2 regions of the Paenibacillus sp. FSL K6-1330 genome follow, and region 1 is predicted to be linked to the other one. Evidence: a T-box and tRNA genes for the amino acid it is inferred to sense, from the RefSeq annotation. Region 1 holds a T-box; the other holds one or more tRNA genes.
What was found. The T-box of region 1 lies ahead of tyrS (tyrosine--tRNA ligase). A T-box ahead of a tRNA ligase gene usually reads a tRNA of that ligase, here a tRNA-Tyr.
Positions count from the first base shown of each region.

Region 2: it has a tRNA-Tyr gene. The T-box ahead of tyrS (tyrosine--tRNA ligase) is inferred to sense a tRNA for this amino acid. The anticodon was not compared.

Region 1 covers NZ_CP150269.1:2,464,616-2,467,866, reverse strand. Annotated here, with positions in the region: gene rpsD (30S ribosomal protein S4) at 1-247, shown strand, start outside; gene tyrS (tyrosine--tRNA ligase) at 334-1,587, opposite strand; T-box leader at 1,639-1,896, opposite strand; gene NYE54_RS11070 (transglycosylase domain-containing protein) at 2,041-3,251, shown strand, end outside.
Region 2 covers NZ_CP150269.1:6,373,720-6,376,970, forward strand. Annotated here, with positions in the region: gene NYE54_RS29170 (hypothetical protein) at 1-10, opposite strand, end outside; tRNA gene NYE54_RS29175 (tRNA-Leu) at 625-704, opposite strand; tRNA gene NYE54_RS29180 (tRNA-Arg) at 713-789, opposite strand; tRNA gene NYE54_RS29185 (tRNA-Cys) at 802-875, opposite strand; tRNA gene NYE54_RS29190 (tRNA-Gly) at 887-961, opposite strand; tRNA gene NYE54_RS29195 (tRNA-Gln) at 977-1,051, opposite strand; tRNA gene NYE54_RS29200 (tRNA-His) at 1,070-1,145, opposite strand; tRNA gene NYE54_RS29205 (tRNA-His) at 1,191-1,263, opposite strand; tRNA gene NYE54_RS29210 (tRNA-Trp) at 1,286-1,359, opposite strand; tRNA gene NYE54_RS29215 (tRNA-Tyr) at 1,366-1,450, opposite strand; tRNA gene NYE54_RS29220 (tRNA-Thr) at 1,455-1,530, opposite strand; tRNA gene NYE54_RS29225 (tRNA-Phe) at 1,553-1,628, opposite strand; tRNA gene NYE54_RS29230 (tRNA-Asp) at 1,698-1,774, opposite strand; tRNA gene NYE54_RS29235 (tRNA-Met) at 1,805-1,881, opposite strand; tRNA gene NYE54_RS29240 (tRNA-Val) at 1,969-2,044, opposite strand; tRNA gene NYE54_RS29245 (tRNA-Glu) at 2,221-2,295, opposite strand; tRNA gene NYE54_RS29250 (tRNA-Ser) at 2,312-2,403, opposite strand; tRNA gene NYE54_RS29255 (tRNA-Asn) at 2,409-2,484, opposite strand; rRNA gene NYE54_RS29260 (23S ribosomal RNA) at 2,559-3,251, opposite strand, start outside.

The DNA.
Region 1 (3,251 bases):
GACTGTGAACGGCAAGAAAGTCGATATCGCTTCTTACGCTGTAAGCACTGGCGATGTAATCGGTCTTCGTGAAAGAAGCCGTAGCCTCTCTTCCATCAAGGAAGCTTTGGCTAACCGCGTACATCTTCCAGCTTACCTTGAGTTTGATGAAGCAGCAATGGAAGGGAAATACATCCGTCTTCCAGAACGTTCCGAACTTTCCCAAGATATCGATGAGAAACAAATCGTCGAATTCTACAACCGTTAAGATTAACTCGGAACCCAAAAAACCTGAAGGCCTTGGCCTTCAGGTTTTTTTATTATCGAAATGAATCCTCCGCAAGTTCAATCATCTTAAGAAAACTTCAATCTGGCAAATTTACGCTTGCCTACTTGAACCACATCCCCGTCTTGAGGAGCGATTTCACCGTGGGTGTCGCTGCACTTTTCTCCATTCCATTTTACAGCCCCCTGCTGGATACTGCGTCTGGCCTCACCATTGGAAGCGGCAAAACCGAGCAGTGTCAGCATTTTGATAAGCGTAATCTTTCCTTCCTCCAGTTCTCCTTCGGGTACAATATAATCCTCAATGTCTTCAGGAAGTGCCTTCTGCTGGAACACGGTCACAAAATGCTGCTGTGCGGCATCCGCAGCCTCCCTCCCATGATACATCCGAACGAGAGTGTGCGAGAGACTCATCTTGGCATCCCGGGGATGAACGCTTCCGTCCCGAAGCCCCTTCTCCAGTCTGGTTACCTCCTCACCTGCCATATCGGTGGCCAAGCCGAAGTGCTTAAGCATAAGTTCGTCCGGAACGGACATGGATTTACCGTAAATCTCATTTGGCTCTTCATCGATACCGATGTAATTCCCCAAGCTCTTACTCATCTTCTGTATACCGTCAAGTCCTTCGATAAGCGGCATCGTGATCGCAACCTGAGGCTCTGTGCCATACTCCTTCTGCAGGGTCCGCCCCATCAGCAGGTTAAACTTCTGGTCCGTTCCCCCAAGCTCGACATCGGTCTTAAGCGCTACAGAATCCATACCCTGCATCAACGGGTAAAAGAACTCGTGGATGCTGATCGGAAGCCCGCCCTGGTAACGTTTAGTAAAATCATCGCGCTCCAGCATCCGTGCCACCGTAACCTTTGCCGATAAGCCGACCACTTCAGCAAAAGTCATCGGCGCAAGCCACTCGGAGTTGTAGTATACCTTCGTTTTTTCTGGATCCAATACTTTGTATATTTGTTTCCTGTACGTTTCCGCATGACGCCTCACATCCTCTTCTGACAATTGCTTGCGCGTCTCGGATTTGCCTGTCGGATCTCCGATCCTGCCAGTAAAGTCCCCGATGATGAGCTGTACTTCATGTCCGAGTTCCTGGAACTGACGCAGCTTCTGCAGCACGACGGTATGCCCGACGTGAAGATCGGGCGCTGACGGGTCCATTCCCAGCTTCACGCGCAGCGGCTCGCCGGTTACGACCGATGTCATCACCTTCTGCCTCATCTCTTCTTCCGGAATGATCTCCACCGCTCCACGGGAGATCACCTCCATCTGGCGTTCCACCTCCTGCTGCTGGACATTCGATAACACATCCCATTTCATGTTTCCATACACCTCCCTCTAAATTTGAACGCAAAAAAGCTCCTACTCATCCCAAGGGACGAGTAGGAGCGCTCGCGTTACCACCCTAATTAAAATCCGTTGCCTCAGGAACGGATTTTCACTTCATTGCCATAACGGGTTGTCATCCCGGAACCGGACTACTGTAACAGCCGTACTGGTGCACGACTCTGTTTCCCCCGGTCAGCTCCGGACGGTAATTCAAAGGGGCTCGTTATCGGTTTGCACCACCCACCGACTCTCTGGAAACGAAAGGCTCCGCCTTCTACTGGGGTCCTTCAAAGCTTTTCACGATATGAACTTTGCATTATTTGTATCATATGCTTCCCGAAAAAGTCAATCTTCCTCAAAAAAGGACACGCTATGTAGGGACACATGATTCAAAACCTTCGATTTATGCTATAATAGGTGCGTTAAAAGGAGGAGTATACATTCATGGTTGAGGAGAAAAAACAAGAGCCTGAAAAACAGAAGAAACCGCGTAAACGGTCCTTTCTGCGGGTACTCGGATCCGTCATCGGATGGCTCTTTGTGGTAGGTCTGATGGGCGTTTTGTTCGCCGGAGGAGCCATAGGTGGCTACGTAACCTCTATTGTTGAGAATGAGCCGGTAAGATCCAGGGCTCTCATCGAGAATACGGTGAACGATAATGCTATAACGGGCTTCGCCTACTTCGCAGATGGCTCACCGATCGGGCAGCTTAGAACCGAAGAAGACAGACGACCTGTGGAATTCAAGGATATTCCCCAGCTTGTGAAGGATGCCGTCGTATCCATAGAAGATAACCGTTTTTATACACATAAGGGTGTTGACATAAAAGGTACCGCTCGCGCCGTTAAGGAACGCGTGCTGAACGAGTCGGTTCAAACCGGCGGCAGCACGTTGACGCAACAGCTGGCCAGGCTCACTTTTTTAAGTCGCGACAAAACCGATAACCGCAAGGTCAAAGAAATGCTGCTGGCCATGCGGATGGAACGCTTTTTGAGTAAAGACCAAATTTTAACAGCCTATTTGAACAAGGTTCCTTACGGTAACGGTTCCAGCGGATACCAACTGTTCGGGATCAAGGCTGCGGCAAAAGGTATATTTAACATTAACAATCTGAATGATCTGAATGTGGCTCAAGCTGCATATTTGGCAGGTCTTCCGCAGCTACCGTCCTCCTACTCTGCCTTTAACGGCAAGGGGGAATTTGACGAGAAATCATTCAACCGTGCAATAAACCGCCAGCACCGCGTACTGGGAAGCATGCTGGAAGAAGGTAAAATAACGCAAACTGAGTATGAAGAGGCCCAGGCATTCGATATCAAAAAATCGCTTGCTCCTCGCACGCAGAAGGCCTATGTGACTTATCCTTATCTCATGATGGAAGTAGAGCGCCAAGCATCGAATATCCTGATGAAGCTGAGCGAGGAAGCCGAAGAGAACGCAAAAGGCACGCAAGCGAACTCCGATCTGATGGATGCATCCCGAGCTCAGCTCAGCACCGGCGGTTACCGTGTTTACACCACCATCGACCGGACATTATACAAGACCATGCGATCCATCGCAGAGAATGACAGCAACTACGTGCCTGACAGCGCGGAAAAAGGAATGGAGCAAACCGCCGCGATGATGATCGACAACAAAACCGGCGCCATTCTCGG
Region 2 (3,251 bases), 3.5 Mb from region 1:
AATTTCTCATTTATACACCGCCTTTCTGTTGTTTGATCGTTGTTTCATTTGTTCAACCTTATGACTCTATTCTAGGTAATTTCGAGTTTCACTAAAACGGCCTGGGGACGGTTTTTGCACCTAGACCTAAGGCGGGGCCTCCTATAGACCTGCGTCCAACCCTGCACTGGATCAATGATTCGATAAGCTGACCTGTGTAGATGAATCCTCCGGTATCCTTGCTTTTGTTTTACCTAATAAAGAGACGTGCTTTCTAATGTTAGTTTAGTTTGATGAGTATAGCTTCAGCTCTAAGGTGATAGTAGTAAAGCCCGTGGAACGGTAGGTTAAGGTAGCGGTAGGATGAAGCATGGGGCCGAATATGAAAATCATGAAGAAGGATACCATAGTAAAGGAAGTGGGATTGATCTAAGGAGGTTGCATCTCAGAAGTTTGCATAGGATTAAGGTGTATTGCTTGCGAGTTATAAAATGAAGTGACATAACACTTAAGCTCATCAAGATTAGCCTTTTATCATGAAGAGTAACGGATCTTCAGCTTAGCTGCTACCGAGAAACGAATATCGATGTAAATGCAACGAAAAAAGGAATGCAGACGTTTATAGTCTACATTCCTTTTGGATGATGCCGGTGAAGGGACTCGAACCCCCACGGTTTCCCTCACGATTTTGAGTCGCGCGCGTCTGCCAATTCCGCCACACCGGCTTACTTTATGGCGTGCCCTAAGAGATTCGAACTCCTGACCTTTTGATTCGTAGTCAAACGCTCTATCCAGCTGAGCTAAGGGCACATAGTTTTGTTATGGAGGCGCCACCCAGATTCGAACTGGGGATAAAGCTTTTGCAGAGCTGTGCCTTACCACTTGGCTATGGCGCCAGAAATAAAAATGGAGCGGACGACGGGAATCGAACCCGCGACCCTCGCCTTGGCAAGGCGATGCTCTACCGCTGAGCCACGTCCGCAAACATAAAAATCAATGGCTGGGGATATAGGATTCGAACCTATGCATGACGGAGTCAAAGTCCGTTGCCTTACCGCTTGGCTAATCCCCAACATTTTTAAAAAAACTATGGGGCGACCGATGGGTCTCGAACCCACGAATGCCGGAACCACAATCCGGTGCGTTAACCCCTTCGCCACGATCGCCATAATGTAATAGTTTTTTTAGAGAATAATCATAATGAAATAATGGGCGACCGATGGGTCTCGAACCCACGAATGCCGGAACCACAATCCGGTGCGTTAACCCCTTCGCCACGATCGCCAAGTTCATTATAAATATTCAATGGCAGGGGCAGCAGGAATTGAACCCACACCAACGGTTTTGGAGACCGTTGTTCTACCTTTAAACTATGCCCCTAAAAACTGGTGGAGGATGATGGATTCGAACCACCGAACTCGAAGAGAGCAGATTTACAGTCTGCCGTGTTTAGCCACTTCACTAATCCTCCAGAATGGTGCCGGCGAGAGGACTTGAACCCCCAACCTACTGATTACAAGTCAGTTGCTCTACCAATTGAGCTACACCGGCATATAAAGTTATAAAACGTACATGGTGGCTCGGGACGGAATCGAACCGCCGACACGAGGATTTTCAGTCCTCTGCTCTACCGACTGAGCTACCGAGCCTTAAAGCTCTTCGCGAACTTTGACGGAACCCAATATCGGATACTCATCTCATCCCAAAGTTATAAATAATGGCGGAACTGACGGGATTCGAACCCGCGATCTCCTGCGTGACAGGCAGGCATGTTAGGCCTCTACACCACAGTTCCATGAGGCATTATCGCTATCGCGATATAAATTGGTTGCGGGGGCAGGATTTGAACCTACGACCTTCGGGTTATGAGCCCGACGAGCTACCGAACTGCTCCACCCCGCGTCATTAAAAGGGTTGCTTGTATGGGGTCCCCGAATAGTAATCGGAATTACTTGCGAAGCATGAGCTTCACTTTTTGGGGATAAATCATGGTGGAGGCTGAGGGGATCGAACCCCCGACCCTCTGCTTGTAAGGCAGATGCTCTCCCAGCTGAGCTAAGCCTCCGTAACAAAGCGACTTTAATCATACCAAAATCTGATATAAGAAGCAAGTGTTTTTCAAAAGAAAGTGGTGACCCGTAGGGGATACTCTCACTTCGTTCTAGACTGCGAAGCCTATACTACCGAAGTTAAGCTCCGACGAACCGACGGGATTCTCATCCCCTGATGCAATAAAGAAAGTGGTGACCCGTAGGGGATTCGAACCCCTGTTACCTCCGTGAAAGGGAGGTGTCTTAACCCCTTGACCAACGGGCCTTGCTTGAAATAATAGTGGCGGAGAGAGAGGGATTCGAACCCTCGAGACGCTTTTGGCGCCTACACGATTTCCAATCGTGCTCCTTCGGCCAACTCGGACACCTCTCCATAAATGGCTCCCCGAACAGGACTCGAACCTGTGACAACTCGATTAACAGTCGAGTGCTCTACCAACTGAGCTATCAGGGAACAATATTTAATTCAAGTGATTGATCACCTGAAAACTAGATACGAAACGAATTTGCAGCACATTGAAATAGTTTTTGGATAAGCCCTCGACCGATTAGTATTGGTCAGCTCCATGCATTGCTGCACTTCCACCTCCAACCTATCTACCTCGTGGTCTTCAAGGGGTCTTACGAATTGGGAAATCTCATCTTGAGGGGGGCTTCACGCTTAGATGCTTTCAGCGCTTATCCCTTCCGTACGTAGCTACCCAGCCATGCTCCTGGCGGAACAACTGGTGCACCAGCGGTACGTCCATCCCGGTCCTCTCGTACTAAGGACAGCTCCTCTCAAATTTCCTACGCCCACGACAGATAGGGACCGAACTGTCTCACGACGTTCTGAACCCAGCTCGCGTACCGCTTTAATGGGCGAACAGCCCAACCCTTGGGACCTACTTCAGCCCCAGGATGCGATGAGCCGACATCGAGGTGCCAAACCTCCCCGTCGATGTGGACTCTTGGGGGAGATAAGCCTGTTATCCCCAGGGTAGCTTTTATCCGTTGAGCGATGGCCCTTCCATGCGGTACCACCGGATCACTAAGCCCGACTTTCGTCCCTGCTCGACTTGTAGGTCTCGCAGTCAAGCTCCCTTATGCCTTTGCACTCTTCGAATGATTTCCAACCATTCTGAGGGAACCTTGGGGCGCCTCCGTTACTCTTTAGGAGGCGACCGCCCCAGTCAAACTGCCCGCCTGACACTGTCCCCGTACCGGATTACGGTACCAGGT